DNA from 2 places in the Planococcus massiliensis genome. Region 2 is predicted to be linked to the other one. Evidence: predicted binding sites of a transcription regulator. Region 2 holds the regulator's gene; the other holds the start of a gene.
What was found. Region 2 encodes Rex, which represses fermentation and respiration genes when NADH is low (regulators of the CRP and FNR family bind a similar motif). Its sites were predicted from a motif close to TTGTGAAATATTTCACAA; they were not measured.

Region 1 (3,397 bases), 2.1 Mb from region 2:
TACGATTTCACTAGCGATCAATTCTTCACGCTGCTGCATGATTCCCATCAAAGGACCCCATGCGAACTTTTTCAATAACAGCATCAAAATAATGAAAACTGCTAGTGTAGCGATGATATCTCCGACGTTCAAAAACTCCCCGGATGCACCGAGTACGAGGTGATCAAAAAACACGATTGTTTCACTCCCTTCAAGAGCCTAAAATTCAGTTTCTTCTATTATAAGATCTTTAATATAAGATGTTTATTCAAATTTGAAATGGGCCATACAAACATAAATGGCGAAAAACCTGCCGAAGCATTCCCGCCATTTACCTTGTTATTGTCCGGATTTTGATGTCCAGACTCCAACGGCCAACTCCTCGGCCTTAAGCTGCCCTTGCTGTGCGGCAAAAAGCGCCGCTTCGCAAGTTCATCTTAAGCCTGGCGGAGCTGAACGGCCGTTTCCGCTTTTCTCGATACTATTGGTTCATAACGATGAACGCGATAACTACAGCGATGATTGGCAATGCCTCAACCAATGCAACCCCGATGAACATAGTTGTTTGAAGAACGCCACGAGCTTCTGGCTGGCGAGCGATCCCTTCAACTGTTTTTGATACGATAAGACCGTTACCAATACCTGCGCCTAGTGCTGCTAAACCTACTGCGATTGCTGCTGCTAATAAACCTAATGAACCTGTCATTGTAATTTGTCCTCCTCAGGATAGTTGTTTTTTTCTGCTCAATTTGAACAGTTTATACTCAATGGTCGTCGGCAACTTTATGCGATAAATAAACCATCGTCAACATAACGAAAATAAATGCTTGGATTGCACCGATAAAGATCGAGAATCCTTGCCAAGCCATCATCGGAATGATAGCCGTTGCAAAGCCGACAACGCCAGCTCCGCCGAGTCCCGCTAATAAGCTAAGCAAGATTTCACCTGCATAGATATTACCGTAAAGACGCAGACCAAGTGTCAGCGTATTTGCGAACTCCTCAATGATTTTCAACGGGAACAAGAATGGCATTGGTTTTAAATAACCTGCACCGTATTCTCCCAACCCTTTGAGCTTGATGCCATAATAATGGCTCAAAATGATGACCATGGCGGCCAAAGTCATTGTCACTGTTGGATCAGCTGTCGGGGATTTCCACCACAGTTCGCCATAGACAATGATCGAGAACGGAAGACCTAACATATTCGAAACGAAAATGAACATGATCAGCGTAATTCCGAGTACGTGGAATCGCCCGCCGTCTTTCCAGTCCATGTTGCTCTTGATCAGCCCTTTTACGAAATCCATTACCCATTCCATGAAATTTTGCATGCCGGTTGGCTTAAGCTTTAAATTCCGAGTAGAAATGAAGGCAATTAGAAATACGATAACAGCGGCTACGATGAGCATCATAACGTTCGATAAGTTAAACCAGATCCCGAACACTTCAAGCATAGGAGCTTCATGACCCACGATAGTTTCACCTCTCTTTCCACTTTCTTAATGGTGTTTCACATGATAAACAATCCGTTCTGCCAAAAGCAGAACATAAGGGATCATCAACCCGATTACTGTACTGATCAAGTGAATATGCTCGGCGAATAATAACGCCATCGCTACAGCAGCTACACCTGATGCAAACCGTAATGCCGTTCCAAGCGAACGAACCTTCGAGCCTTCTGCCACCGCCCGGTCGAATTTTTCCATCCGGCGAACCAGAATCCACATATTATAAATGCCGAACAAAGTTCCGATCAACAGACCCGCGAATACCTCTTGATAAGGGGTAAACCCCCAACCAATAACGAAAGCCGCCAGGATGAAATAAATCATTCTTTTTAGTCTTGTATATATCTCCCTAAGTCCATCCATTTTTCATTTGTCTCCTGATTCGAATTTTCGGACGGTCTGCAGCATTGCCCACACACCGGCAAACATGCCCGTGAGCAAGCAGATGATTAAGAAAAGCGGGGCGGTTCCGAATTGTTCATCGAGCCACATACCTGTGAACGTACCGATGAGCACGGACCCGACAAGTTGTGAGAGGATAGCACTGTAAAGTGCCATCGCTTGTAAGGGACTTTTTGTTGGGCGCATGATAAACCCCTCGAGTTTCGTTTGATTTGACATTTTACCCCTATAAAAGAGCAGTCGCATCAGGCTTTCGGAACAACATCTATATGTAAGAAAACCTTCTCATGCATACCCTTTGTAAGCATACAATAGGGGTAAAATCATGTCAATTCCTAGAAGTGAAAAACTTCACAAGCAAATACCCTCCGACATATTCTTGACAAATTCGTGTCCGACATGTCCTCTCAACCATTTTGCTGCTTATTTCTCAGAAAAATAAGTGTGCAGCGCTTCAACGATCCGGCGCGAAGCCTCTCCGTCCCCGTAAGGGTTTGAAGCGTGCGACATTTCTTTATAGGCGCTTTCATCCGTCAACAATTCTTTTGCCATTGAATAGATGGTTTCTTCTTCTGTTCCGGCAAGTTTCAATGTGCCAGCATCGATTCCTTCCGGGCGTTCTGTCGTATCGCGAAGAACGAGTACCGGCTTGCCTAGCGACGGAGCTTCTTCCTGGACGCCGCCTGAATCTGTCAGTATAAAGAATGAACGTGCCGCAAAGTTATGGAAATCCAAGACTTCCAGCGGTTCAATCAAATGGATGCGCGAATCGCGTCCGAGAATTTCATCTGCCACTTCACGAACTGCCGGATTCATATGCACCGGGTACACGACTTGGATGTCATCGTGTTCTTGAATCAACCGTTTGATGGCGCGGAACATATTGCGCATCGGCTCGCCTAAGTTTTCACGGCGGTGGGCTGTCAACAAGATCATCCGGTCTTCGCCGATCTTTTCAAGGATCGGATGGCTATACGTTTCACGCACGGTCGTTTTCAACGCATCGATCGCTGTATTGCCGGTAATGTAGATGGTTTCTTCTTTTTTGTTTTCATTGCGCAAATTCTGTGCAGATTTTTCAGTCGGCGAAAAGTGGATATCAGCCATTACGCCCGTCAATTGGCGGTTCATCTCTTCCGGATACGGCGAGTATTTATTGTGCGTACGCAAGCCTGCTTCTACATGGCCGATGGCAATCTGATTGTAGAACGCTGCCAGGCTCGCCACGAAAGTTGTTGTTGTATCGCCGTGCACCAACACGATGTCCGGCTGCGCTTTTTTCATCACTTCGTCTAAGCCAAGCAAAGCACGCGTCGTGACGTCGCTCAATGATTGGCGGTCTTTCATAATATTCAAATCGTAATCCGGCGTAATCTGAAATGTCTCAAGCACTTGATCGAGCATCTGTCTATGCTGAGCTGTTACCGTCACAATCGGCTCGATTGTTTCCGGATGCTTTTGAAGCTCGAGCACTAGAGGCGCCATTTTGATTGCTTCCGGGCGCG
Region 2 (3,397 bases):
TCGTCCACTTGGAATTCAGCCACTTGCTTGTTTACTTCTCGACAGGGCTTGTGCTGGCATTCGTCTATCAGAAAACAAAACGCATCATTACACCGATCATTTCCCATATCCTGCTGAATGCATTCGTCATGATCATTCAGCTGAATATGGACAAAATCGAAGCCTTCACCAAATATTTGGAGGGCTTGCAGCCATAAAGAAAAGCAAAGGTGCCCGTTTTGCCTCGACAAGCTTAAGACCTCGAGAGGCTGGACACCGGAGCTGGACATAAAGAAAGCACAAAAAAGCCTTCACGAACTATTCGTGAAGGCCTTGTTTTTGTTCTTCGATGATTAAATTCTGTTCGGCTTTCAAAAACTTGCGGTAGCCGATTTTCGCAATAACGATGCTGAACTCGTAAAGCAAGAGCAATGGCCCCGTCACCATCATATGGGAAACGATATCCGGCGGCGTGATAAAAGCAGCCAGCGTAATTAACCCAAAATATGCGTATTTCCGGTATTTGCTCATCAACATCGGTGTAATGACGCCAAGACGGGTCAAAAACAGCATGAGCACCGGCAGTTGGAACACGATACCAAAAGGCAGCGTAATCTGGAACAGGAACTGGAAGTATTCATTGATTCCAATCGTATCTTGGATATCCAGGTTATCGGATATGTTTAGCATAAACCCGATGACATATGGGAACAAGATAAAATAAGAAAAAGCAATTCCGCCTAAAAACAGCAGCACGGAAAATGGAATATAGCTTAATGTCACTTTCCGTTCTGTATCGTGCAAGCCCGGGCTGATAAAGGCCCAAAACTGGTACATGATGATTGGGGAAATGATGACAAGGGCCAAAACCATCATGACTTGCATATAGATCTTAATGGGATCGGTTATCTTAAAAGCGTTAAGCGTTAAGTTTTTCGCTTCCTCGGTAAACTGCAGATACTGGATCAACGGTTCGGTCAAGAAAAAACTGCCAATGAGCGCTAACACAAAGAAAACGGCGATGATGGTCAGCCGTTTTCTCAGTTCGCCTATATGTTCAACTAAAGTCATGTCTTTTTGATTCATCAGACAAACATCCTATCGTATTTCCTTTTGCTCTTCTTTCTTCTTCACGTCTGCTGCATCGTCGTCATCTGTCAAACCTTTAGTTGCGTTTTTAAACTCACGCAATGAAGAACCGAAAGCTTTACCAAATTCAGGCAACTTTTTCGGGCCAAAAATGATTAATGCCACAATAGCAATTACTATCAAACTAACTGGACCTGGAGCCATATTAGACACCTCCTGTATTAATGGTTTCATTCTACATCATTCAAACCCCTTTGGCTATTTCAAACGGCTGGCCAAATGTGAATTTTTTGAGTCATTGTTGCTTGATTTGGTAGATGAGCGTCTGCAGTTCAACCGACAAATCAATGGTTTGGACACGGATATGGGGAGGCACGGCAATACGTACCGGCGTAAAGTTTAAAATCCCTTTGATTTGTGTTTTTGAGAGCCGATCTGTCACTTCCTGGGCAGAACGGGAAGGGACTGTCAGTATCACCAATTCGATGCCGTATTCCTCAATCTTTTCTTCGATCCGGTCTGGATGGAACGTATCGATATCGCTGATTTTCTCCCCTTCTATCGGGCTGTTGGAATCGAACGCCAAGACAATTTTCGTATTGTGATTGCGTTGAAAATTATATTTTAAAAATGCGCTGCCAAGGTTGCCGACACCGATCAACGCAACATTGGTTGCTTCATCCTGATCAAGCGTTTTGCGGAAAAAGACCAACAAATCCTGGACATCATAGCCATAGCCTTTTTTCCCAAATGCCCCGAGATGCGAAAAATCCCTGCGGATGGTAGCTGAATCGATTTTCATCGCTTCACTCAGTTCCTGTGAAGAAATGCGTTTTTGTCCAGCGTTGGCAAAGTTTTGGAGAAACCGGTAGTACAAGGGCAGCCTTTTGGTCGTGGCTTGCGGAATTTTTGATGGTTCATGCAACATGCAAGGTTACCTCCTGAGGTCGTATCAAATCGATATTATCTTACCTGAGGAGAGCCCATATGTAAAGCTAGCTTGATTGCGAAGCGCCCTTCCGTAGGCTAAACTAAGAGAGAATAGAGGTGACCCACATGATAGTCTTACAAGTTAACCAAGTCCATAAATCGTTCGGCGCAGACGAAATTCTTTCGGGCGTCAAATTGGAAGTTCAACACCGCGACCGTGTTGCATTAGTGGGCCGCAACGGGGCGGGCAAATCGACTTTATTGAAAATCATTTCCGGCGAGATGTCATACGATAGCGGCGACATCATCATGCCGAAAGATTTGACCATCGGCTACCTGGAACAGCAGACGGACCTTGAAACCGATGCGACCATTTGGGAAGAAATGATGACGATTTTCAAACATTTCCGTAAACAGGAAGCCAAACTCCGCCAGCTTGAAGCCCAAATGGCTGATCCAGCCGTTTATGAAGATACGGCTCAATACGAAAAAGTGATGCAAGAGTATGATACGCTGCAGCATGATTTCAAAGAGGCAGGCGGCTATCAGTACGAAGCGGACACGCGGACCATCCTGCACGGCATGAAATTCTACCAGGAAGACTACGAGAAGAAAATCGTTTCGCTGTCAGGCGGCCAGAAAACCCGCTTAATGCTGGCCAAGCTTCTCTTGAGCAAACCCCAATTGCTGATCCTCGATGAGCCTACTAACCATTTGGACATCGAAACACTCAGCTGGCTCGAGAATTACTTGACAAATTATCCAGGTGCCTTATTGATCGTTTCCCATGACCGGTATTTTCTTGACCAAGTCGTGACGCTTGTCTATGAAGTATCGCGACACCGCGTCAAGAAGTACACAGGAAACTACAGCCGCTACCTGGATGAAAAAGCGAAGCAATACGAACATGACTTAAAGCAATTCGAAAAACAGCAAAGCGAGAAAGCAAAGCTCGAAGACTACGTCCAGCGCAATCTCGTGCGGGCTTCGACCACCAAAATGGCCCAAAGCCGCAGAAGGATTCTGGAAAAGACCGATTGGATGGATGCGCCGAATGGCGACGAAAAATCGGCACGCTTCGGTTTCAGCATTGAAAAGCAGAGTGGGAATGACGTCCTAAATGTTCGCTCGCTTGCGATTGGCTATGGCAACGCGCCGGTGTCCGAGAACATTTCATGGAAACTTTACCGCCAGGAAAGCTTGGCATTGGTCGGTCCAAATGGCGTCGGCAAATCCACGCTATTGAAGACCATTATGAAAGAACTCGAACCGCTTGCCGGTGAAATCCATTACGGCACGGGCATTCAATTCGGCTACTACGACCAGGAACAAGCGAATCTAAAAGGCAATAAGCTTCTATTAAATGAGCTATGGGACGATTACCCGCATGTGAACGAAA

Region 1: a site for Rex is predicted at 2,232-2,249, ahead of BN1080_RS04155 (AtpZ/AtpI family protein). Genes of this name have one in related genera too.

Annotation. Positions count from the first base shown of each region.
Region 1 is NZ_CCXS01000001.1:822,128-825,524, reverse strand. Features, by position in the region: gene atpF (F0F1 ATP synthase subunit B) at 1-174, opposite strand, end outside; gene atpE (F0F1 ATP synthase subunit C) at 461-685, opposite strand; gene atpB (F0F1 ATP synthase subunit A) at 744-1,454, opposite strand; gene BN1080_RS04160 (ATP synthase subunit I) at 1,482-1,853, opposite strand; gene BN1080_RS04155 (AtpZ/AtpI family protein) at 1,857-2,078, opposite strand; gene wecB (non-hydrolyzing UDP-N-acetylglucosamine 2-epimerase) at 2,316-3,397, opposite strand, start outside.
Region 2 is NZ_CCXS01000001.1:2,875,094-2,878,490, forward strand. Features, by position in the region: gene BN1080_RS14255 (CPBP family intramembrane glutamic endopeptidase) at 1-197, shown strand, start outside; gene tatC (twin-arginine translocase subunit TatC) at 298-1,065, opposite strand; gene tatA (twin-arginine translocase TatA/TatE family subunit) at 1,078-1,272, opposite strand; gene BN1080_RS14270 (redox-sensing transcriptional repressor Rex) at 1,364-1,996, opposite strand; gene BN1080_RS14275 (ABC-F family ATP-binding cassette domain-containing protein) at 2,125-3,397, shown strand, end outside.